3 regions of the Streptomyces sp. NPDC048295 genome follow, and region 1 is predicted to be linked to each of the others. Evidence: riboswitches for the same ligand, from Rfam matches in the RefSeq annotation. Region 1 holds a riboswitch; each other region holds the start of a gene.
The links. Region 1 has a riboswitch for cobalamin ahead of AB0D53_RS03920 (ABC transporter substrate-binding protein). Riboswitches for the same ligand answer to the same signal wherever they lie in the genome.

Region 1 (7,321 bases):
CAAGACGCATCACCTGGTACTGACGGGTCATGTCGTAGGCGGGAAAGATGGTGTACGCGTTCGGGTCCGCGGCCAGGCGCAGTACGCAGCGGCGGACGGGGGGCGGCGCGGCGGCTTCGTCCTGCTCGATGTCGAAGAGCAGGGTCTCGCTCGACATGCCGTTGGAGTCCGGCACGGTGACGGTGGCCGGGCGGGCTCCGGGGTGGACGGCCGCCAGCCAGGATGCGAGCCGGCGGGTGAGTTCCTCCGGGTCGCGGGTGGTGCGCCGGATCCGGGGTGCTTCGGGAATTGCTGCCATACGAGGTCTCCGTACGTCAGGGCGCCACCGAGTCGTAGCCGGTGAAGCCGCTCGGGTCGTGGCGGCCGAACGTGCCGTGCTCGAAGATCCCGTAGCCGGTGGTGCCGTCGAGGGTGAAACGGGCGGAGTGTTCGGTGACGCCGAATGCGGCCATGGGGTGCGCAGACAGGTCTGCGAGGTCGTAGCTGCGTCGGTCGACCCAGTGGCGGCCGTGCCACGTCCCGTGGCTCCAGTCGTCAGCGGGTGGGTAGCCCGCGCCGACGGCCAGCGGGGAGGAAACGAGGATCTCCGCGGTGAGCTCGATGTCCTTGCGCCGGCGGTCGGCAAGATGAATGACCGCGTGCTCGGGGTGGCGTGTACCGGAGCGGTACGTGATGTCCGGCTGAGGCCAGCCCAGTTGGGTGTCGGGGTGGCTGTCACGTACCTCGACGGCGTCGCTGAGGGTGCGGTAGCCGTCGGGCTCCTCCTGGACGATCACCATCAGGAACCGGTCGTCGAACCGGACGGGGCACCACAGCCAATGGAAACCTCCGGGGACGTGCTCCTCCCCCGCGCGTCCGCCGTCCTCGCCGGGGATGGGCCGCACGCCCCAACTGCGGTCGCGTGTGCCGGTCCACTCGTCGGCGGTGACGTCGATCTCCTCGCCCTTCGCGCGGATGACGCCGGTCACCGTGCCGGCCTGAACGAAGCGGCGGCCTTCCAGAGTGAGGCGGTTGCCGCGGCGCATGGTGTGGTGCGGCTCCCACAGCGGCTCGAAGGCTCCTTGCCAGCTGAGATCGCACGACAGGCCGCCGGGGTCGGCCGGGTCGGCGGCGCAGTGCAGCGTGAAACGCTTCAGCGGCTCGTCGACGGTGATGCGGAGCGGGCCGACCTCCATCCGCATCCGGTCCTCGGTGAGGGCGTCGGAGGCACGTACGGCGAGGAGTTCGTCGCCCAGGCGGAGCGTGACGAAGGCGTCGATCACGCCGGTATTGGGGTAGACGCCCAGGCCCAGGACGAGCAGGGCGCTGCCGGTGTGGTCGAAGACGTGGAAGATGCAGCGGTCGTAGGCGTTGCGGTCGCTGGTGGCGATGTGACGCATGGAGAGCGGCACTTGATGCACGGGGTATTCATCGAGGGCTACGGGGCGTTCCGGCACAAGGGCCTCCGGCGGGGCTCATCGGGAGCTTGCACAGGACCTGACGATATGTCAGATCCATAACCGTGGCCAGAGGCTCGGCGCCGTCACGGTGTCCGTCGACAGCGGTGTGCCATTGCGGGGTGGAGTGGGCGAGGTGGACGGCGGCCCGTCTGTTCTCGATGCGCCCGGCAGCGCCGATGTACGGCTGCCCCAAGCCGACAATGCGGGTGCCTTTCCTCAGGTTGCCGGGCCTGGACGAACATTCCTGGACGAACCGCATCTTTCCTGCATCCAGCTGGTGAGGAAAGGGACTCGCAGGAACGGGCGGCCCTACGGCTGAGAGCGGAACCGTCCGGAGTACCGGTCGCCGTCGCGGACATCAGTGTCCGGGGCCGGCCGTGGTCGGCAGTGCGAGGGGCAGGCCCTTCCGGAATACACGGTCTGACAGAATGGTCTTCGAAACTCAGGCGACGCGCGTCAGGAAACCGGTGTGAATCCGGTACGGTCCCGCCACTGTGACCGGGCTGCAGCAGCCCGGAAGCCAGATACTGGCCGCGCCGCCTTCTCGTACGAACCAGGGGACGAGGACATCCCCCGGAAAGGCTCGGCCATGCCCCGAATCCGCCGCGTACCGCTCGCGCTCATACCGCTGCTCCTCCTGCCACTCACCGGCTGCGGCTCCGGCACGGGCGGCGAGAGCAAGCCAGAGTCCGCACCGGCCGCCGACGGTTTTCCCTACACGGTCACCAACTGCGGCACGAAGACGACTTTCGACGCCCCTCCGAAGCGGGTCGTCACCATGAACCAGCACGTCACCGAGATCATGCTGGCCCTCGGGCTCCAGGACCGGCTGGCCGGGACCGCCTACCTCGACGACAGCATCCTGCCGGAGTACCGGTCCGCGTACGCCGGGACCAAAGTGCTCGCGAAGGAATACCCCTCCAAGGAAGTACTGCTCGGCGCCAACCCCGACTTCGTCTACGGCGGGTACAGCAGCGCGTTCGACAAGGCCAAGGGCCAGGACCGGGCGGGGCTCCAGAAGGACGGCATCAACACCCGGCTGAACATCGAGAACTGCGCCAAGGGCAAGGTCGGTATCGATCAGCTCGCCACCGAGATCACCGAAGTCGCCAGGACCTTCGGCGTACCGGAACGCGGCAGGAAGCTGATCGCCGAGGAGCGACAGAAGATCACGACGGTCGAGGCGGGGCTCAAGGGCGCCGCACGTCCCTCGGTGTTCGTGTACGACTCCGGCGACAGCTCGGCGTTCACCGCGGGCGGCAAGGGCATCGGCAACGAGATCGTCCGGCTCGCCGGGGGCAGAAACGTCTTCACGGACCTCGACTCCACCTTCGGCGACGTGTCCTGGGAGCAGGTCATCAAGCGCAAGCCCGAGGTGGTCGTGATCTACGACTACGGGGGCACCACGGTGGCGGCCAAGAAGAAGCGGCTGCTCGACGATCCGGCACTCGCGGACGTACCGGCGATCAAGAACAAGAAGTTCGCGGTGCTCCCGCTGTCCTCGGCCGTGCTCGGTGTCCGGGTCGCCGACGCCGTACAGGACCTGGCCGGGCAGCTGCACCCCGGCACCCCGTGAGCGCGGGGTCCGCCCGCCCCGGTCCGAAGTCCGTCCTCCGCTCGGCCCCCGTCGTGATCGGCGTCCTCACGGTGCTGCTGCTCGCGGCGGTGGTGGCCGGTCTGGCGCTCGGCCCGGTACGGATTCCGCCGGGCGAGGTGCTGAGTACGGTCCTGGGCGGTGAACGCACCGGTGCATACCCGACGATCGTGTGGGAGGTGCGGCTGCCCAGGGTGCTGCTCGGGGCCGTGGTCGGCGCCGGGCTGGCCCTGTCGGGCACGGTGCTCCAGGCGCTGGTGCGTAATCCGTTGGCCGATCCGTTTCTGCTGGGCGCCTCGTCCGGGGCATCAGCGGGCGCTGCCGTGGTCGTCGTGCTGGGAGTCGGCGCCGGGGCGGCCACCGACGTGGCGCTGCCCATTGCCGCGTTCATCGGGTCCATGGCAGCGCTGGTCGCCGTCTACGCGATGGCCCGGCGCGGCGGCACCATGACAACGGGCCGGCTGATTCTGGCCGGGGTGGCGGTCCAGTACGTACTGTCCGCGTTCACCAGCCTGATCCTGGTGTTGTCCTCGCGGGCCGAGCATGTGCGGGCGATCCTGTTCTGGACCCTGGGCGGCCTGGGTGGCGCCCGCTGGGACCAACTGGCGCTGCCCGCCGTGGTACTGGGCGTCGGGGCCGTACTCCTGATCAGCCTGGCCCGTCCGCTGGATCTGCTGCTGACCGGGGAGGAAGGGGCCCGCAGCCTCGGCCTGGACCCCGGACGCTTCCGGGGCGGGGTCTTCGTGCTGGTGTCACTGATCATCGGCGTGCTGGTCGCCTACAGCGGGGCGATCGGGTTCGTCGGCCTGATGATTCCGCACGCCGCCCGGATGATCGTCGGCGCGTCCCATCGCAGACTGCTGCCGGTGACCGCGCTCGGCGGTGCCGTCTTCCTGCTGCTGGCCGATCTGCTGGCGCGGACCGTGGCAGCGCCCGAAGAGGTTCCCGCCGGAGTGGTCACCGCCCTGGTGGGCGGCCCGTTCTTCCTCTGGCTGCTGCGCCGCTCCAGCCGTACCGAAGGGATCACCGGATGAGCCAGGCACCGTCCCCGACGGCGCTCGCCGCCGACGGGATCAGCTACGAGGTGGCCGGCCGTACCCTGCTCGACGCGGTCACGCTGGACGCGGCCCCCGGCGAGACGGTCGGCCTGGTCGGGCCCAACGGCAGCGGCAAGACCACCTTCCTGCGCTGTGTCTACGGTGCCCTGCGCCCCGCAGCGGGTCGGGTCCTCCTGGACGGAGCGGACGCCGCGGCCCTCGGTGTGAAGGAACGCGCCCGCCGCGTCGCCGTCGTCCCGCAGGACAGCCCCGGCACCTTCGGCCTGACCGTACGCCAGATCGTGGCGATGGGCCGAAGCCCGCACAAACGGTTCTGGGAGCAGGACGACGCCGACGACGCCCGCCGCATCGACCGGGCGCTCCAGCGCGTCGGCACGGCGTCCCTGGCCGACCGGCGGTTCGAAGAGCTGTCGGGCGGGGAACGGCAACGGGCTCTGATCGCCCGCGCCCTGGTCCAGGAACCGGGGCTGCTGGCGCTCGACGAACCCACGAACCATCTGGACATCCGCTACCAGTTGGAGATCCTTGGCCTGGTAAGAACCCTCGGCACCACCAATCTGCTGGTGCTGCACGACCTCAACCTGGCCGCTTCCTACTGCGACCGGCTGTTCGTCCTGAGCGCCGGACGACTGGTGGCCTCCGGTTCCCCGCACGCGGTACTGACGGAAGAACTGCTGGCCGAGGTATACGGAATACGGTCCCGGATCGGCGTCCACCCGGTCACCGGCTCCCCCAACGTCGTCTACCTCCCGCTGTCATGAGTGACGGCACTTCCCCCGTCTGGACGCCCTTGCGGCACGGGCCGCGCTGGCAGGTCACCGAAGGCGAACCCTCCGCGGGCGAATCAGGGGCGTGGCTGGCAGCCGACCGACTGGCCGATCCGGCGGGCGTGGAGCTGTCGGTTCTGTTGGAGCGCGAACACACCGGCAGCGGCCACCGCACCGGTCATGCGACCGCGCTGACCCTGATGGCGGTGTACGCGGGCTGGGTCACTGCCGCCGCCGTACTCCATTGGGCACTGTACGACGAGGTCCCGGACATGCGGTCCGGCAATGTCCTGGTGCGCCCCGCCGCGCACGGGATCGGCGGAGTCCGGGTGCGCAGTGCCCGGCTCCTGGTGCCCCGGGCCGGGGAGGATTCCGTACGGCTGTTGCACCGCACCGTGCTCGACGGGCATCTGCTGCCCATCGCCGATGCGTTGCACCGTCGTACCCGCGCCGGGGCCAGGCAGTTGAGTGGAGGGATCGCCCATGGCTGCGCCACGGCGCTGTGCGCGTACGAGGCCCGGGTGGATCTGCTGGCCGCCCGGTGGCGGCAGTTCGTGGACACCGCACCCGGCGGACTCGCGGCGCTGGGCGAGGTGGAACGGGTCCGGCGTACACCGGACGGCCCGGAGCGGCTGGTCTATCTGCGCAACACCTGCTGTCTGTACTACACGAGTGCGGAGGCGGTGCGATGTGCGAGCTGTTGTCTGACAAGCCGCGAGGAGCGGATACGGGCTTACACGAGGCCGAAGTAGAACCAACGGGCACGGGTATCCGTGGGGTTCTCGGCGCAACAGGCGGCTGTCCAGGGCAATGCGGTGACCTGCGGGTCAGCGGTGGGGGAACGCCGGTGGGCGCTTCTCCGCAAAGGCCCTCATGCCCTCCTTCCGGTCGGCGGTGGCGAAGACGGCGTGGAGGAGTCAGCGGCCAGCAGCGCCTGTCGAACCGGTCCTGGGTCACCGCCTGCAGCAGCCGGGCGCCGGGGCCGCCGCCATGTGCTTGGGCCGAGACGGCGAGTTCGTCCGCCTCCCGGGCACCGCACGGCCGGTCGGCGGCGCGTTCTCCGCCCAGCCCCGCCGATATCCCCGGGTAGCAGCGGCTGGTGGGAAGGGGGCCGGGGCCGTCCGTGCCGTCACCCGGCCGACCACCGTGTGTCGTCCGGGGCGAGCGCGACAGTGAACCCGGGCCTGTCGATGTCCTCGGCGAGCCGCTCCGGATAGGCATCGGCCTTCCCGGCGCCTCGCCCCGGGGCGGTGCACCGAACGCGTCCGCGTACACGGCGCGCAGGCCATGCCCGTGCGACAGCGGCTCGCCGCCAAGGACCGGCCGTACGACAGCGGCCATCACCGGGCGATCCCCGCCGCGGCCGGGAGCGGGGTCAGGGAGGCGAACCCGAGCGGGGCGGACTGGTCGCTGGACGCGTCCAGCGGAGCGAGTTCCGCTCCGGAGCGTACGAGGAGGTCACCAACGGCCGCGATCACGGCGCCGTTGTCGGTGCACAGCGTCATCGGCGGCACGCGCAGCTCGACACCGGAGGCGGCGTGCCTGACGCGGGCGGTCGGCGGCCCCTCGGGACGGTACGAACGGCTGAGAGGCGTGGCTTTCGGGCCCGTCCGTGGCAAGCTCCGCCTCTGCGGTGCCGTGAACGGTGCGGGTACGGCGCCGCAAACGAAGGGGCGGGCGCGTGCCTGCCGGGGCGGACGGACCGATGACCCGAATGTGCTGCGGCGCGGAGCGATGCCCTGCGCGCTCGACGGGCAAGGATCTCCAAGGCGGAGGCCCCTGTCTCCTCCCGAGCAGAAACTTGAAGGACAACTGCCCCTGATTCCGCCACCATCATCCAATGACCACAGAACCGCATCTGCTGTCCCTCCGCATCGTCGTGCCACCGCTGGGAAGTCGACAAGGCTCCGTGGAATGCCGACCGCTCATCGACGGACGAGACGTCCTGGCCGAAGTGTTCGATGCGGGTCCGGCAGATGACCCTCGAAGTCTCTTGGGGCCGGATGCACCGCTTCGCGCGACAGACACCCCCCGTGAGGTTCGGCTTGCCACGGCCGAGTGCACGGAAGGATGCTGCGGCGCTGTCTACGTGACCATCAGGCGCGAAGGGCAACACGTGATCTGGAGCGGCTGGCGCAACCCGGACGAGGGTGATGTCGATCTTCCAGAGCTTCGATTCGACGTCGGTCAGTACGAGGTGGAGGTCCGCCGGGCCTCGACGGACCACAGTTGGGAGTGGCCGGCCCGAACAGTCGCCAGGCTTCTGGAGGAAAGGCTCCGGAAGGACGTCGGCCGGCTGACGACCTGGGAATGCGAGCCGGGAGCCGTCTCGGCCTGGCACTGGGAGCCTGACCAGATCAATGTCTTCCTGTTCCATCCCGGCCTTTCCGCGATCGGGGAAGACCGTCCCTGGCTTCAGTTCAGAATGGTCCTTCCGGTCTCCGGAGACGACCCGGCTGATCA
Region 2 (7,321 bases), on a different contig from region 1:
GCTCCAGCGTGTCGTCGAGCTTGTCCTCGTCGAGCCCCGGCGCGTCGAACGGATTGCGCCGGCGCCGGTGGGGGAGCGCGAGCAGAGCCGCCTGCCGCACGTCCTCGGCGAGCACATCCGTACGCCCCGCCCAGGCGGCCAGCGCGGTGGCCGTCCGCGCCATCACGATGTCCGCGCGCATCCCGTCGACCTCGAAGGCCGCGCAGGTGGCCGCGATCTGCCGCAACGCCGCGTCCCCGAGCCGCACTTCGGGCAGCAGCGCCCGCGCGGCGGCGATCCTCGCCCGCAGCGCGTCCTCCTCGCCGGCCCACCCGGCGGCGAACGCCGCCGGGTCGTCGTCGAAGGCGAGACGCCGTCGCACGACCTCGACCCGCTGATCGGTCTCCCGGGAGGCGGCGACCTCGACGGTCAGCCCGAAACGGTCGAGCAACTGCGGCCGCAGCTCGCCCTCTTCGGGATTCATCGTCCCGACGAGCAGGAAACGCGCCGCGTGCCGCACGGAGACACCCTCGCGTTCGACGTACGAGGCGCCCATGGCGGCCGCGTCCAGCAACAGGTCCACGAGGTGGTCGTGGAGCAGGTTGACCTCGTCGACGTAGAGGATCCCGCGATGCGCGTCGGCCAGCAGACCCGGCTCGAAGGCCTTCACGCCGTCCGCGAGCGCCCGTTCGATGTCGAGCGCCCCCACGAGCCGGTCCTCGGACGCGCCGACGGGCAGCTCGACCATCCGGGCGTCCCGCGACACACCGGCCCCCGCCTCATGGGGACCGTCGGGACACGCCGGGTCCGGCGACACGGGGTCGCAGGAGAAACGGCAGCCGGGGACGACGTCCACCTCCGGCAGCAGCGCCGAGAGCGCGCGCACGGCGGTGCTCTTCGCGGTGCCCTTCTCGCCCCGTACGAGCACGCCACCGATGTTCGGTGCGACGGAGTTGAGCAGCAGGGCGAGTTGCAGGTCCTGCTGCCCGACGACGGCGGTGAACGGGAAATGCGTGCTCACGAGGCGGTCCTTCCTGCGGGTGAATGGTCATGGAAAAGGCGGCTCCCGGCAGTGCCCCGGGTCATCGGCGGCCTCCGGGGGACGCGGGGGCTCCGGGAGCGATGAAGGGAAGCCCCGACGGCGCGCCCGACTCCAGGAGCCGCAGCAACGCGTCGGTGTCCGCGTGCTCCTCCACGAGATCGCCGAGACGGTCGAGCTGTTCCTCGCGCAGCGCCGCGAACGCGGTGTCGGGGGCGGGGACGAAGCGCCGGCCGGCGGCCCGTGCGACCTCGGTCAGGAAGCGGCGGCGGAATGCGTCGCTCTCCAGCGAACCGTGCCAGTGGGTGCCCCACACGGCGCCGACCCGGCAGCCGTCGAGGAACGGCTCGCCGCCGTGCACGTCCGCCACGCCGTGGTGGATCTCGTACCCCTCGACCGGCGCGCCGAGCGCCTCGCCGACGGGCCGGGCCAGGGTCTTCTCACGGTCGAAGCGGATGCGTACGGGGAGGAGGCCGAGGCCCTCGACCCGCCCGGCCCGCGACTCGACCTCGTCCTCGATCCGCTCGCCGAGGACCTGGAAGCCGCCGCAGATGCCGAGGACCGGCCGGCCCTCGGCCGCGCGCCGCGCCAGCGCGCCGGCGAGGCCGCGCTCGCGCAGCCAGGCCAGCGCCTTCACGGTGCCGCGGGTGCCGGGCACGACGACGAGGTCCGCGTCGGACAGCTCCTCGGCGCGGTCCACGAACCTGACGACGACGCCGGGCTCGGCGGCCAGCGCGTCCACATCGGTGAAGTTCGACATCAGCGGGACCGCGCACACCGCGACGCGCAGCACGTCCTCGCCGTGCGGCGGCGCGACCACCGATTCGCGCACGGCTCCGCGCAGCGAGACCCGCAGACCGTCCTCCTCGTCGATGCCGAGGCCGTGGGCGAAGGGCAGCACCCCGTACGTCGGCCGTCCGGTGATGTCCCGCAGCATCTCCAGGCCCGGCTCCAGCAGCGACACGTCGCCGCGGAACTTGTTGACGAGATAGCCGGCGATCAGCGACTGGTCCTCGGCGGCGAGCAGCGCCGTCGTGCCGAAGAACGAGGCGAAGACACCGCCGCGGTCGATGTCGCCGACGACCACCACCGGGAAGCGCGCCGCCCGCGCTATACCCATGTTCACGATGTCCGTGCGCCGCAGATTGATCTCGGCCGGGCTCCCCGCCCCCTCGCAGATCACCGCGTCGTACGTGCTCCGGAGCTGCTCCAGGCAGTCCACGACCGTGGAGAGCAGGGCCTGCTGCCGGCCGCCGTGGTAGCCGCGGGCGCTCATCTCGCCGACCGGCTTCCCCATCAGGACGACCTGGCTGGAGCGGTCGCTGCCGGGCTTGAGCAGGACCGGGTTCATCAGCGCGCTCGGCTCCACACGGGCCGCCTGGGCCTGCATGGCCTGGGCGCGCCCGATCTCGGCGCCCTCGCGGGTGACGAACGAGTTCAGCGACATGTTCTGCGCCTTGAAGGGCGCCACCTTCACGCCCCGGCGCACGAGCCAGCGGCAGATGCCCGCGGTGACGACGCTCTTGCCCGCGTCGGAAGTGGTTCCGGCGACCAGCAGCCCGCCGCTCATGCGCTTCTCCGTCCTGCGATACGAGGTCCCGCCGCGCGGCGGGACGTGATCCGTCGTGCGGCCAGGGCCGCGCCGAGCCGTCCCGCCACGCACACGCCGAGGGCCAGCGCGCCCACCCGGCGCGACAGCCGCACCGCGCGCTCGATGTCCGCGGTCTCCACCGCCCGGCCCGTCTCCCCGTTGAGCACGGGGCGGTGCTCGACCCGGCCGCCGTACGCGAGGGTGCCGCCGAGCCGTACGCCCAGCGCGCCCGCGAACGAGGCCTCCACCGGGCCCGCGTTGGGGCTCGGGTGCTGGGCGGCATCGGCCCGCCAGGCGCGGACCGCTCCCTGCGGCCGCCCTCCGGCGGCCACGGCGAGCAGGGCCGTGAGCCGGGCACCGGGCCAGCCCGCGAGGTCGTCGAGGCGGGCCGAGGCCCAGCCGTAGCGGCGGTGGCGGGGCGACTTGTGCCCGACCATGGCGTCGAGGGTGTTGGCGGCCCGGAAGCCGGCCAGCCCGGGGACCCCGGCCAGCGCGCCCCACACCAGGGCGCCGACCACGGCGTCCGAGGTGTTCTCCGCCACGGACTCGACCACGGCGCGGGCGATCTGCGGACCGTCCAGGGACTGCGGGTCGCGCCCGCACAGATGCGGCAGCCGCTCCCGGGCCAGGTCGATGTCACCGGCCGACAGGGCGGAGCCGATGGCCCGTGCCTCACGGCCCAGGGAGGTGCCGCCGACGACGGACCAGGTGGCGGCCGCGGTCAGCGCCACGGAGGCGGCGGGGCTGCGGCGTACGGCGCGGGCGAGCAGCGCGGCACCGCCGGCGGCGCCTCCGGCGCAGACGAGGGTGTGCAGCGTGCCCCACCCGCGGTGGTCGCGCCACAGCCGGCGCTCGACGACCGCCGCGGCCCGCCCGAAGGCGGCGACCGGGTGTCCCCGGCGGGGATCACCGAGCAGCAGATCGCCGATCAGACCGGCCGTGGCGCCGTACGCGAAGATGCGGTCGGCTCGCACGGCTCAGCCGGCCGTCGCGCCTCGGCGGACCTTCGTACAGGAGGCTCTCGGCGAGAGCACCGGGACAGCGGACGCACGGCAGCCGGGCATGGCGATATGTCCTCACTCAGGGTCCGCGCCCTGGTTCGACGTGACCGGCGACGAGAGTCTCCTGGCTCCCGGATCCGCGGTTCCCCCGGCCTTCCAGCCCGCTCGCGCGTGCCGTGACTTCCGGTGTGGGGGACCGCTCCCCGGTGACAGTGGCGGGACCGCGCCGGATTCGCACCGGCTTCCTCTGCTGTCGCCGTAATTGGCTCCGGCAGTCCACCACGCTCCGCGAACGCCCGTCAACCTGCCGTTGACCTGCGGCTGCGCAGTGTGCTGATACCCACATCGGGCCGGACACCACAGGTGTCCGGCCCGACGGGGGAGCGTGCGCGGGGTGGTTCAGGCGACGATCAGATAGATGCCGTACGCGACGGCCGCCGCGCACAGCGTGAAGCAGACGTACGCGCCGGCGCGGGCCAGCAGCACCGAGCCGCCGGAGCCGCCCTGCGCCGCCGGTTCCGGCTGCTTGGAGAGGCCGACGATGCCCAGGGTGAAGAGGCCCACCAGCGCGACGGTGACGACGAGGGAGACGCCGAATACGGAGCCGAGGGCTGCCCAGTCGATGTTCATGCTGAATCCTTAGACGGCCGGGTCAGACGGTGGCGGGTCGCGCCGGGTCCTGGGTGGTTCCGGCCGGGGCCGGAATGGTGGTCATGAGGTTCTGGGCCGTTGCCTGGGCCGCGGTGGGCGGCGGGCTGACGGCGGCGATGGCCGTGGTTATGACGCCCACCGGCTCGGCTTCCGCCGGGGCGACGTCGCCGTGGCCGACCGGCTTGCGCCGCGACACCAGCCAGATCGCACCGGATCCCGCGACCAGCAGCGCCGCGACGACCACGACGCCCCAGGTGCCCTGCTTGGTGAGGAGTTCCGCGCCCGCACCGACCAGACCGGCGGCCGGCAGCGTCAGACCCCAGGCGACGAACATCCGGGTGGCGGTGGACCAGCGGACCACCCCGCCCTGGCGGCCGAGGCCCGCGCCCATCACGGCGCCGGAGCAGGACTGGGTGGTGGAGAGGGAGAAGCCGAGGTGCGAGGAGGCCAGGATGACGGTGGCCGCGCTGGTCTGGGCGGCGAAGCCCTGCGGCGGCTTGAGGTCGGTGAGGCCGCTGCCCATGGTGCGGATGATCCGCCAGCCGCCCAGGTAGGTACCGAGCGCGATGGCCGTACCGGCGCAGACGATGACCCAGACCGGCGGGTTGGCGCCCGGGTGCAGGACGCCGCCGGTGACCAGGGCCAGGGTGATGATGCCCATGGTCTTCTGCGCGTCGTTGGTGCCGTGGGCGAGGGAGACCAGCCCGGCCGAGGCGATCTGGCCGGCCCGGTACCCCTTGGCGGTGGCCTTCTCCTGGGCGTCGTTGCGGACCTTTCCGCCGATCCGGTACGTCAGCCTGGTGGCCAGCAGCGCGGCCAGACCGGCGACGATCGGGGCGGCGAGGGCGGGGAGCAGCACCTTGGTGACGACGGTGCCGCCGTTGACGGACGACCAGCCCGCGGACATCACGGCGGCGCCGATCAGACCGCCGAACAGGGCGTGCGAGGAGCTGGACGGCAGTCCGACCAGCCAGGTCAGCAGATTCCACAGAATGGCGCCGACGAGTGCCGCGAAGATGACTTCTGTTCGCAGCCCGTCCTCGTTGATGATCCCGCCGGAGATCGTCTTGGCGACCTCCACCGACAGGAACGCGCCGACGAGATTGAGAACGGCGGACATGGCCACCGCTGTCTTCGGTCTGAGTGCACCGGTCGAGATGGTGGTCGCCATCGCGTTCGCGGTGTCGTGGAAACCGTTCGTGAAATCGAACACTAGAGCTGTCACGATCACAATCGCGAGTAGCAGCGTGATGTGTTCCATTTACCCAGGCAATCGTTCGGCGTCATTGGCATGTGGACCGTAGGCAACCTGGGTGAACGGAAGATGAACTGGGCGGGGCGCTGGGGTGTTCCAAACCGGAGCGAAGGCATTCCGCTTGTGCTCGACGCGGGCGTGGCCCGGCTTTCCGGCGTGGTGCGGCTGTGGCCGATCGCATACCCGTTCGTCCGCGGGGCTGACAGGATCGGCGCATGAGCGATCAGCAGCGGAACGCGATCGAACGTGCCTGGGACGGTGTCGTCGCCACCGCCCGCAGGACGGCGGCCGAGGGCCTCGTCGTCGGGACCTCGGGAAACGTCTCGGCACGGGTCGGCGACACGATCCTGGTCACACCGAGCGGAGTGCCGTACGACCGGCTGGGCCCCCAGGACGCCGTCGGCGTCGATCCGGAGGGCAACCGTGTACTCGGTTCACTGGCCCCGACCAGCGAACTGCCACTCCACCTCGCCGTCTACCGGAACACCGACGCGGCCGCCGTCGTGCACACCCACGCCGTGCACGCCACCGCTGTTTCCACGCTGGTGCCCGAGGTCCCGTCGGTCCACTACGCCGCCGCCATACTGGGCGGCCCCGTCCGCGTCGCGGCCTACGCGCGCTACGGCACTGCCGAACTGGCCGAGAACATGCTCGCCGCCCTGCGCGACCGCACGGGCTGCCTTCTCCAGAACCACGGAACCGTCACCTACGGAGCCACCCTGGACCAGGCGTACGACCGGACCGCCCAGCTGGAATGGCTCTGCCGGCTCTGGCTCGCCGCGAGCTCCGTGCCCGGGCTCACCCCGAACCTGCTCTCGCCGGAGCAGCTGAGCGATGTGCGGGAGGCGTTCAAGGGGTACGGACAGCCGGGCGGGCCCGGCCCCGCCCACCGGACGGGCTAAGGCCTGTGGCGGGGGCCCGCACCCCCCGTGACACTGAAGCCGTGCGCCCGGCAACAGTCACGGCAGCAGCCGTCACCACGATCCTCGGCGTCGGTGCGGCAGCGGTCGCGGCCGGCCGGCTGGCCAGCGACGCGGTCCTCGGAGCGCCGTCCGGGCGGCCGCTCCCCGCCGACCGCAGACTCACCGTGCACGCCACGGCGGCCGGGCAGGTCACCCTGACCCGCTCCCTCACCGCCCTGCGGCCCGGCACGTACGGACTGGTCGGCAAGGGCGTCCACGCGGTGGTCGGCCCGGTGATCGAGCACGCCCACCACGCCCCCGACACCGTCGTACGCAGACTGGAGCGCGTCGACCACGGCAGCCTGGACACCGGCGCCAAGGTCCGCGTCACCCCGCAACTGCACAGCGGCGACCCGTCCTCGGCGCTCGGCCTCCACCACCAGGAGGTCGAGATCCCCGGCGAACTCGGTGCCCTGCCCGCCTGGTTCCTCCCCGGCCCGCGCGACACCTGGGTCATCACCGTGCACGGCCTCGGGACCACCAGGGAACACCCCATGAACGTCATGAGGTTCCTGCACGGCCAGCGCCTGCCCGTGCTCGACCCGGCCTACCGGGGCGACGCCGGAGCCCCGCGTTCCCCCGACGGCCTCGCCCATCTCGGCGAATCCGAGTGGCGCGACCTGGACGCGGCGATCCGCTTCGCCGTGCGTTACGGAGCCGAGAAGGTCGTCCTGCACGGCTGGTCCACCGGCGCCTCGATGGCGCTGCACGCGGCCGTCAACTCCGCGCTGCGCGACCGGATCTGCGGCCTCGTCCTGGACTCCCCGGTACTGGACTGGGCCACCACCCTGCGCGCCCTGGCCGTCGCCCGCGGCGTCCCGCCCGCACTGCTGCCGCTCGCCG
Region 3 (7,321 bases), on a different contig from region 1:
GCACCTTTCTCTGTACGGAGGTGGCGCACGGCAACGACGCCGCGGCCGTCGAGACCACGGCCGAGTACGACCGCGGACGCGACGGGTTCATGCTCCGCACCCCGCACGCCGGGGCGCAGAAATTCATGCCCAACACCGGTCCGGCCGGCGGCCCGAAAACGGGGCTCGTGGCCGCGCGTCTGCTCGTGGACGGCGCCGATCACGGGGTCTTCCTCTTCCTCGTCCCGCTCACCGATGCCGAACAGCCGCTGCCCGGCGTACGGATCCGCAGGCTCCCCACCCGTACCGGCAGTCCGGTGGACCACTGCCTGACCTCCTTCGACCGGGTCTTCGTGGGACGTACCGCGCTGCTGGGCGGGGACCATGGACGGATCGGCGCGGACGGGGAGTTCAGCAGTGCCATCGACAACCGCAGACGCCGCTTCCTCACGTCGATCGGCCGTGTCACCTCCGGCAAGATCTCGATGACGGCCTGCGCGGTCGGCTGCGCGCGGGCGACCCTCGCCGTCGCCGTCCGCTACGGCGGCCACCGGTACATCTCGGGTCACCGGGGCTCACGTCCGGTGCCGGTGATCGCCCACCGCAGCCATCACGGACCGCTCGCCACCGCCACCGCCACCGTCTTCGCGATGAGCCTGCTGCACCGCAGGGCCCTGGACCGGTGGGAGCAGGGCGGGCAGCCGGAGGAGGCGGAGCGTCTGGTGGCCGTCGCCAAGGGGTGGATCACTTGGCAGGCCAGGTCCGTGATCGTGGAATGCCGGGAACGCTGCGGCGCCCAGGCGCTCCTGGAGAACAACGGCATGAGTGAGCTCCTCACCGGCGTGGAGGGCGCCATCACCGCCGAGGGCGACAACATGGCGATCCACGCCAAGGCGGCCGCGGAGATGCTCTTCGCCGCCGCACCACCGGGACCCGGGCCTTCCCCCGGCGGCGGACCCGGTGATCTCGACGACCCCGGATTCCTCGACAGGCTGCTCGCGGAGCTGGAGCGGATCTGGTTCGTCCGGGCCCGGGAGCGGATGGGCCTCGCACCGCACGGCGATCCGCTGGGACGGTGGAACGCTGCCTCCGGGCCCGCCCTGCGCGGCGTCGAGGCCCATGCCCAGCGGCAGGCGGCCGAGGCGTACGCGGAAGCGGTGGCGGCGCTGCCCGAGGGGCCCGCCCGCGAACGGCTCGACGAGCTGCACCGGCTCTTCGCACTCGACCGGATCGCCCGGAACAGCGGTGATCTGCTGGCAGCGGGCCTGCTGACCGCCGATCAGGTCAACCGGCTGCCGGACCGGGTGGAGGAGCTCATCACCACGGTCGCCGCCCGTCTTCCCGGCCTCGTCGAGTCCTTCGCGCTGCCGCCGGAACTGCTCGCCGACTGGCCCATCGCCGGAGCCGACTACGTGGCCGCCTACGACGACCCGGACGGCGCCTGGCAGCGTGACGAGGGCCGCGCGACGGTGCCGGACGAGCGGTGAGAGCCATGACGAGAAAGGGAACTGCTGTACGGGGTCACCGGGTCAGGGAGGCGGCCGGCGCCCTCGGCGTCCGCGTTGTCCTGCTGGCTTACTGGGGTACGGCGTCCGTCCTGGCCCGGTGGTGCGGGGAGCGCGGGGAGGACGGTGCCGAATCGGTTCGGCACAAGGCGTAACTGGAGGCACTCCGCCCAGTTGATTCGGCGTCGGGACGGTGTCACCGCCGGCCCGGCAGCCGGACCGAATGATGGAGAGAAAGCTCATGAGTACGATTCACCCCAAGATCACCGAGGTTCTGACACACACCTTCAAAGTGCCTGTTGCCGAGATCCACCCGGGCTCCACCATGGACAGCCTGGAGATGGACTCCCTCGCCGTTGCCGAGTTCGCCGTCCTGATCAGGGAGACGGCGGGCGGTGTCCGGGACTTCGACCAGCTTCCCAAGAACGCCACGCTGGCCGACATCACACGGTTCATCGACCCGGCGGGCGACGGCGGGGCGCGGGTGGGCGGCGGGCCGGCGATGAGCAACGCCCGATGAACAGGCCGGCCGTCGCCGTCACCGGCCTGGGCATGATCACCCCGGTCGGCAACGACACCGAATCCACCTGGGAGGGTGTGTGCGCGGGCGTGTCACCGGCCCGGACCGTCGCCGAACTCGAAGGATGCGCGATCGACTTCGCGTGCATGGTCGACGGCATCGACCTGGACGCCGCGATCGGCGGCCGTGCGTCCTTCCGCATGGGGAAGTACGTGAAGCTCGCGGTGCTCGCGGCCCGGGAGGCGGTCGCCGACGCCGGGCTCGACCCGGCAGGGTGGGAGGGCACCCGGGTCGCGGTGGTCGTCGGCACCAGCAGCGGGGGCTCCGCCTCGCTGACCGAGCAGGCGGTCGTGATGGACCGGCTCGGAGCCGGGGCCACCTCGCCCTCGGGCATCCTGCTCACCATTCCGAACATGCCCGCGGCCGAGATCGCGATCCAGCTGCGGGCCACCGGACCCAGCATGGCCCCGTGCACCGCCTGTTCGTCCGGCGTCACCGCGCTGTCCGTCGCCCGCGACCTCCTGGTCACCGGGCAGTGCGACATCGCGATCGCCGGAGCCACGGAGTCGATCGTCTACCCGGTCGCCATGGCCGGGTTCGCCCGGTCCGGCGCAGGGGCCCGGAAAGACGGAGACCCGGCCGGACTCTGCCGACCCTTCGCGGCGGACCGGGCCGGACTGGTCATGGGCGAGGGCGCGGCCGTCATGGTGCTGGAACGGACGGAGGACGCCCGGGCCCGCGGCGCGGCTCCACGGGCACTGCTCGCCGGCACCGGCGCCACCACCGACGCCCACCACCCCATCAGCCCGCATCCCTCCGGCACGGTCGCCCAGGCGGCGGTGGAGGCCGCGCTGCGCGACGCGGGCTGGGCGGCCGAGGACGTCGAGCACGTCAACGCGCACGGCACCGCGACCCCGGTCAACGACGCCGCCGAGGCCGCCCTGATCGCCCGGGTCTACCCGCACCGGCCGCCCGTCACCGCTCCCAAGGGCGTACTGGGGCACTGCATGGGGGCGGCCGGAGCGATCGAGGCCGGACTCACCGTCCTCACGCTCCAGCGCGGAGTCGTCCCACCGATCGCCAACCTGGACGCCCCGGCGCCCGAGTTCGACATCGAATGCGTCACCGGGCAACCGCTGCGGCAGCCCATCCGGCGTGCCGTCAGCCATTCCTTCGGCTTCGGCGGACACAACGCCGTGATCGCTCTTCAGCGTCCGTAGGCATCCGGCAGGTGGTGCGACGGGAAACACTGCCCGGCGTACCACCGGCCACACCCCTCATGAGCTGCGCAGAGGCTCGTGATAGCTTGCCGGGGCCAGTCGAACTCCACGTAAGGGGTCAGGGAATCCGGTGCGAATCCGGAACTGACGCGCAGCGGTGAGGGGGACGGGCGGGGCCACGGCCACTGGGACCACCCTCGGGTGTCCTGGGAAGGCGTCCCGTCCGAAGGAACCCGAGTCCGAAGACCTGCTGGTACCCGCGACCCGGCACCGGGCCGCGGACTCCGTACAGCGGGCTCCGCGCATGAGCCCCGAGACGCAGAGGGACCCCGTGCCGTCCATAGCCAGCCCTGTCCGCACCATGGCCCTGCTCTCGGCGGGACTCGTCCTGCTGACCGCCTGCGGAGGCGGAGCCGGTGAATCCGCCTCGAAACCGGGCCCCGCGCACGGATACCCGGTGACACTGAAGAACTGCGGACGCACCGTCACCGTCGAAGCCGCGCCGCGCCGCGCCGTCCCGGTGGACCAGGGATCGACGGAGATCCTGCTCTCCCTCGGCCTCGCCGACCGGCTGGCAGCCACCGCCACCTGGACCGACCCGGTGATGAAGGGCCTGGAGAAGGCCAACGCCCGGGTGCCCAGGATCTCGGACAACCGGCCGTCCTCGGAGAAGGTCCTGGACCGCGAGCCCGACTTCGTCAGCGCGTCGTTCGCATCGACACTAGCCAAGGGCGGCGTCGCACCGCGCGAACAGTTCGAGGAACTCGGCGTCCCCACCTACGTCTCGCCCGCCGACTGCACCGGCAAGGACAACAGCAAGGGTGGCGACGGCTCCCGTACCGCGCGGCTGACCATGGACAGCGTCTACGGCGAAGTGCGCGACCTGGCCCGGGTGTTCGGCGTACCGGAGCGCGGCGACGCGCTCGTGACACAGCTGCGGGCCCGGGTGAGGAAGGCGGCCGAGGGCATCGACGCCTCCGGTGCCACCCTCCTGTACTGGTTCTCCGACTCCAAGTCCCCTTACCTGGCCGGCTGCTGCGGAGCGCCCGGAATCATCACCGAGGAGCTCGGCGCGAAGAACGTCTTCGACGACACCCACGAGGAATGGCCCCAGATCAGCTGGGAGACCGTCGCCGACCGCAATCCCGACGTCCTGGTCGTCGGTGACCTGACCCGCAGGGCCCAGACCGCCGAGAGCGCCGCGAAGAAGATCGAGTTCCTGGAGTCCAATCCGGTCACGAAGAACATGGACGCCGTCAGACACAAGCGGTACGTCCTGCTCAGCGGGCAGTCCTTGAACCCGTCCATCCGGACGGTCGAGGGCGTCGAACGCGTCGCCGCCGGGCTGCGCCGGTTCGGGTTCGCCGGGTGACGGGGACCGGACGCGGCACCGCGGTGGCCGCGCCGCCGGACCCCGTCACCTCCGTCCGTGCCGTGAAGGGTGTAAGGAGGCTGCGCGGCGGGATCCTGTGGGTGTGCGGCATCGCGCTGCTCGTGGGCTCCGTCGCCCTCGCCGTCACCATCGGCCCTGCCCGGATCTCCGTGGCCGACGTCTGGTCCGCGGTCGCCTCCCACCTCGGATGGGGCCGTTCACGGCTCTCCCCGATCCGGGACGGCATCATCTGGAACCTGCGCATGCCGCGCACCCTGCTCGCCGCGGTGTGCGGCGCCGGACTCGCGGTGTGCGGGACCGTCATGCAGTCGCTGCTCCGCAACCCGCTCGCCGACCCGTTCGTCCTCGGGGTCTCCTCAGGGGCGTCCACCGGCGCGGTCGTGGTCGTCGTGCTCGGCGTCGGCGGGGGAGCGGTGTCGGTCTCGACGGGCGCGTTCGCCGGTGCGCTCTGCTCGTTCGCCCTCGTGCTGCTGCTCAGCCACACCCTGGGCGGCACGACCGACCGGGTCGTGCTCTCCGGTGTCGCGGCCATGCAGTTGTTCTCCGCGCTCACCTCCTTCGTCGTGATGACCGCGGCCGACGCCGAGCAGACCCGCGGCGTGCTGTTCTGGCTGCTCGGCTCGCTCGCCGGGGTCGGCTGGACCGATGTGTGGATCTGCGCCGCCGTTCTCGCCGTGACGCTGCTGGTCTGTCTGGGCCATGCCCGTACGCTCGACGCCTTCGCGTTCGGACAGGATGCCGCCGCCGCGCTCGGCGTCCATGTCGCGCGCACCCGGATCGTGCTTCTGTGCACCACCGCGCTGCTGACCGCGGCACTCGTCAGCTCCGCCGGTGCCATCGGCTTCGTCGGCCTGGTGCTGCCGCACGCCGCCCGCGCCCTCGCGGGTTCCGGGCACCGGCGGCTGCTGCCGGTCACGGCCCTGGCCGGGGCCGTGTTCCTGGTCTGGGTCGACACCCTCGCCAGGACGGTCCTCGACCCGCAGGAGGTGCCCGTGGGCGTGGTCACCGCGCTGATCGGCGTGCCCGCGTTCGTCGTGGTCCTCCACCGCACCCGGAGGGCCGCGTGACCGGGGCCGCGGCCGAGGGGCTGCGCGCCGAACGGGTCAGCCGGGTGGCAGGCGGCCGCCTGATCCTCGACGGGATCGAACTCGCCCCGCCGCCCGGCGCCACCCTGGGGCTGATCGGACCGAACGGATCCGGCAAGTCGACCCTGCTGCGGGTGCTGGCCGGAGTCCTCGCCCCGGAGACCGGTGTGGTCACCCTCGACGGCCTGCGGCTCGCAGAGATCGGCCGCCGCACCGTGGCCCGGCGGGTCGCCGTGGTCGACCAGCATGCCGTCACCCAGGTCGAGCTGAGTGTGCTGGACGTGGTGAGGCTCGGGCGCATCCCGCACCGCAGGGCCTGGTCGGCACCGACGGGGGAGGACGACGAGGCGGTGCGCGAGGCGCTCGCCAGGACCGGCCTCGCCGACCGCGGCGACCAGTCCTGGCACACCCTCTCCGGCGGTGAGCGCCAGCGTGTCCAGATCGCTCGGGCACTGGCCCAGCAGCCGCGCGAGCTGCTGCTCGACGAGCCGACCAACCACCTCGACATCCAGCACCAGCTGGAACTCCTCGCGCTGATCGCCTCCCTGCCGCTGACCGGGGTCATCGCCCTGCACGACCTCAACCTGGCCGCGATGTTCTGCGACCGGATCGTCGTCCTGAAGGAGGGCCGGGTGGTGGCCGCCGGAACCCCCTCGGAAGTGATCACCGAGGAGCTGATCGCCGACGTCTACCGGGTCACCGCACGCGTCACCCCGGACGGCCCGGACGGGCGGCCCTCGGTGCGCTTCCTGCCGGGGCGTCCCGCGGGGACGTAGCGCCCGGCGGCGCGAACCGTGAAAGCGGCGCGGAAGCACGGAAGCGGTCGGGCGGACCCCGGCACTGCGCGGGTCCGCCCTGGTTCTCCGGGTGCGGCCGTTCGCCGCGGTGTGCGCCGCGCGGTCAGCGGCGGCGTCCCCGGCCGAATTCGCCGCCGATGTCCTTGCCGCCGATGTCCGAGTCGTCCGCGTAGTCGATCTGCTCCTTGCGGAGTTCGGCGGAGACCTCCTTCTGCTCGGTCACCCTCTTGGTCTCCATCCGCACCCGCTCGACGGGGATGGTCTCCTTGCGCGTGGTCGGACGTTCCGCGTGCAGGGTGACCTCGACGTCCTGCTCGCGGATGGCGGCACGTTCCGCGGTCTTCTCGCCGGGCTGGAGCGGCTCACGGATCAGGCGCACCTCTTCGTGCGTCACCGGCACGGTCCTGGTGACGTTCTCGGTGACGACGTACTTGTGCAGCCGCGCCTTTCCGCTCTCGTACTCCTCGGTGCCGACGAGCAGCTGCTCCTCGGAACGGATCATCTCCTCCTTGCCGCCCAGGTCGGCCGAGGACCGCTCGGAGCCCGCCCCGGCGCCGACGAGGGGCCGCGAGGTGCCGGCCGCTCCGGTGTCGCGGTGCCTGCCCTGGCCCGTGCCGGTGCCGCCGGCGATGCCGGACGAGGCGGTGCGGGCGGTGCCCGTACCGGAGGCGGTGGTGCCGGGCATGGACGCCTTGTCGGACCCGGTGGTGCGTCCCTTGCCGGCCGCACCCATGGCCCCGGCCGCCCCGGCCGCTCCCGCTGCTCCCATGGCCGTGGTGCCCGTCCCGGACGCCGTCGTGGCCCCCGGGTCCGCACGGCCGC

Region 2: linked by a shared signal. The riboswitch ahead of AB0D53_RS10765 (cobalamin biosynthesis protein) and the one ahead of AB0D53_RS03920 (ABC transporter substrate-binding protein) in region 1 are both predicted to bind cobalamin.
Region 3: linked by a shared signal. The riboswitch ahead of AB0D53_RS30860 (ABC transporter substrate-binding protein) and the one ahead of AB0D53_RS03920 (ABC transporter substrate-binding protein) in region 1 are both predicted to bind cobalamin.

What each region holds. Positions count from the first base shown of each region.
Region 1 is NZ_JBEZLL010000002.1:353,014-360,334, reverse strand. Features, by position in the region: gene AB0D53_RS03930 (phosphotransferase family protein) at 1-289, opposite strand, end outside; gene AB0D53_RS03925 (hypothetical protein) at 315-1,436, opposite strand; cobalamin riboswitch at 1,867-1,990, shown strand; gene AB0D53_RS03920 (ABC transporter substrate-binding protein) at 2,029-3,015, shown strand; gene AB0D53_RS03915 (iron ABC transporter permease) at 3,012-4,067, shown strand; gene AB0D53_RS03910 (ABC transporter ATP-binding protein) at 4,064-4,852, shown strand; gene AB0D53_RS03905 ((2Fe-2S)-binding protein) at 4,849-5,610, shown strand; partial or broken gene AB0D53_RS03900 (enoyl-CoA hydratase) at 5,686-5,781, opposite strand; partial or broken gene AB0D53_RS03895 (tRNA (adenosine(37)-N6)-threonylcarbamoyltransferase complex transferase subunit TsaD) at 6,199-6,396, opposite strand; gene AB0D53_RS03890 (hypothetical protein) at 6,699-7,321, shown strand, end outside.
Region 2 is NZ_JBEZLL010000006.1:59,437-66,757, reverse strand. Features, by position in the region: gene AB0D53_RS10775 (putative cobaltochelatase) at 1-1,000, opposite strand, end outside; gene AB0D53_RS10770 (cobyric acid synthase) at 1,062-2,588, opposite strand; gene AB0D53_RS10765 (cobalamin biosynthesis protein) at 2,585-3,583, opposite strand; cobalamin riboswitch at 3,728-3,859, opposite strand; gene AB0D53_RS10760 (hypothetical protein) at 4,010-4,240, opposite strand; gene AB0D53_RS10755 (inorganic phosphate transporter) at 4,263-5,522, opposite strand; gene AB0D53_RS10750 (class II aldolase/adducin family protein) at 5,732-6,418, shown strand; gene AB0D53_RS10745 (hypothetical protein) at 6,460-7,321, shown strand, end outside.
Region 3 is NZ_JBEZLL010000025.1:104,997-112,317, forward strand. Features, by position in the region: partial or broken gene AB0D53_RS30845 (acyl-CoA dehydrogenase) at 1-1,639, shown strand, start outside; gene AB0D53_RS30850 (acyl carrier protein) at 1,726-2,004, shown strand; gene AB0D53_RS30855 (beta-ketoacyl-[acyl-carrier-protein] synthase family protein) at 2,001-3,224, shown strand; cobalamin riboswitch at 3,304-3,494, shown strand; gene AB0D53_RS30860 (ABC transporter substrate-binding protein) at 3,529-4,596, shown strand; gene AB0D53_RS30865 (iron chelate uptake ABC transporter family permease subunit) at 4,659-5,684, shown strand; gene AB0D53_RS30870 (ABC transporter ATP-binding protein) at 5,681-6,478, shown strand; gene AB0D53_RS30875 (PRC and DUF2382 domain-containing protein) at 6,603-7,321, opposite strand, start outside.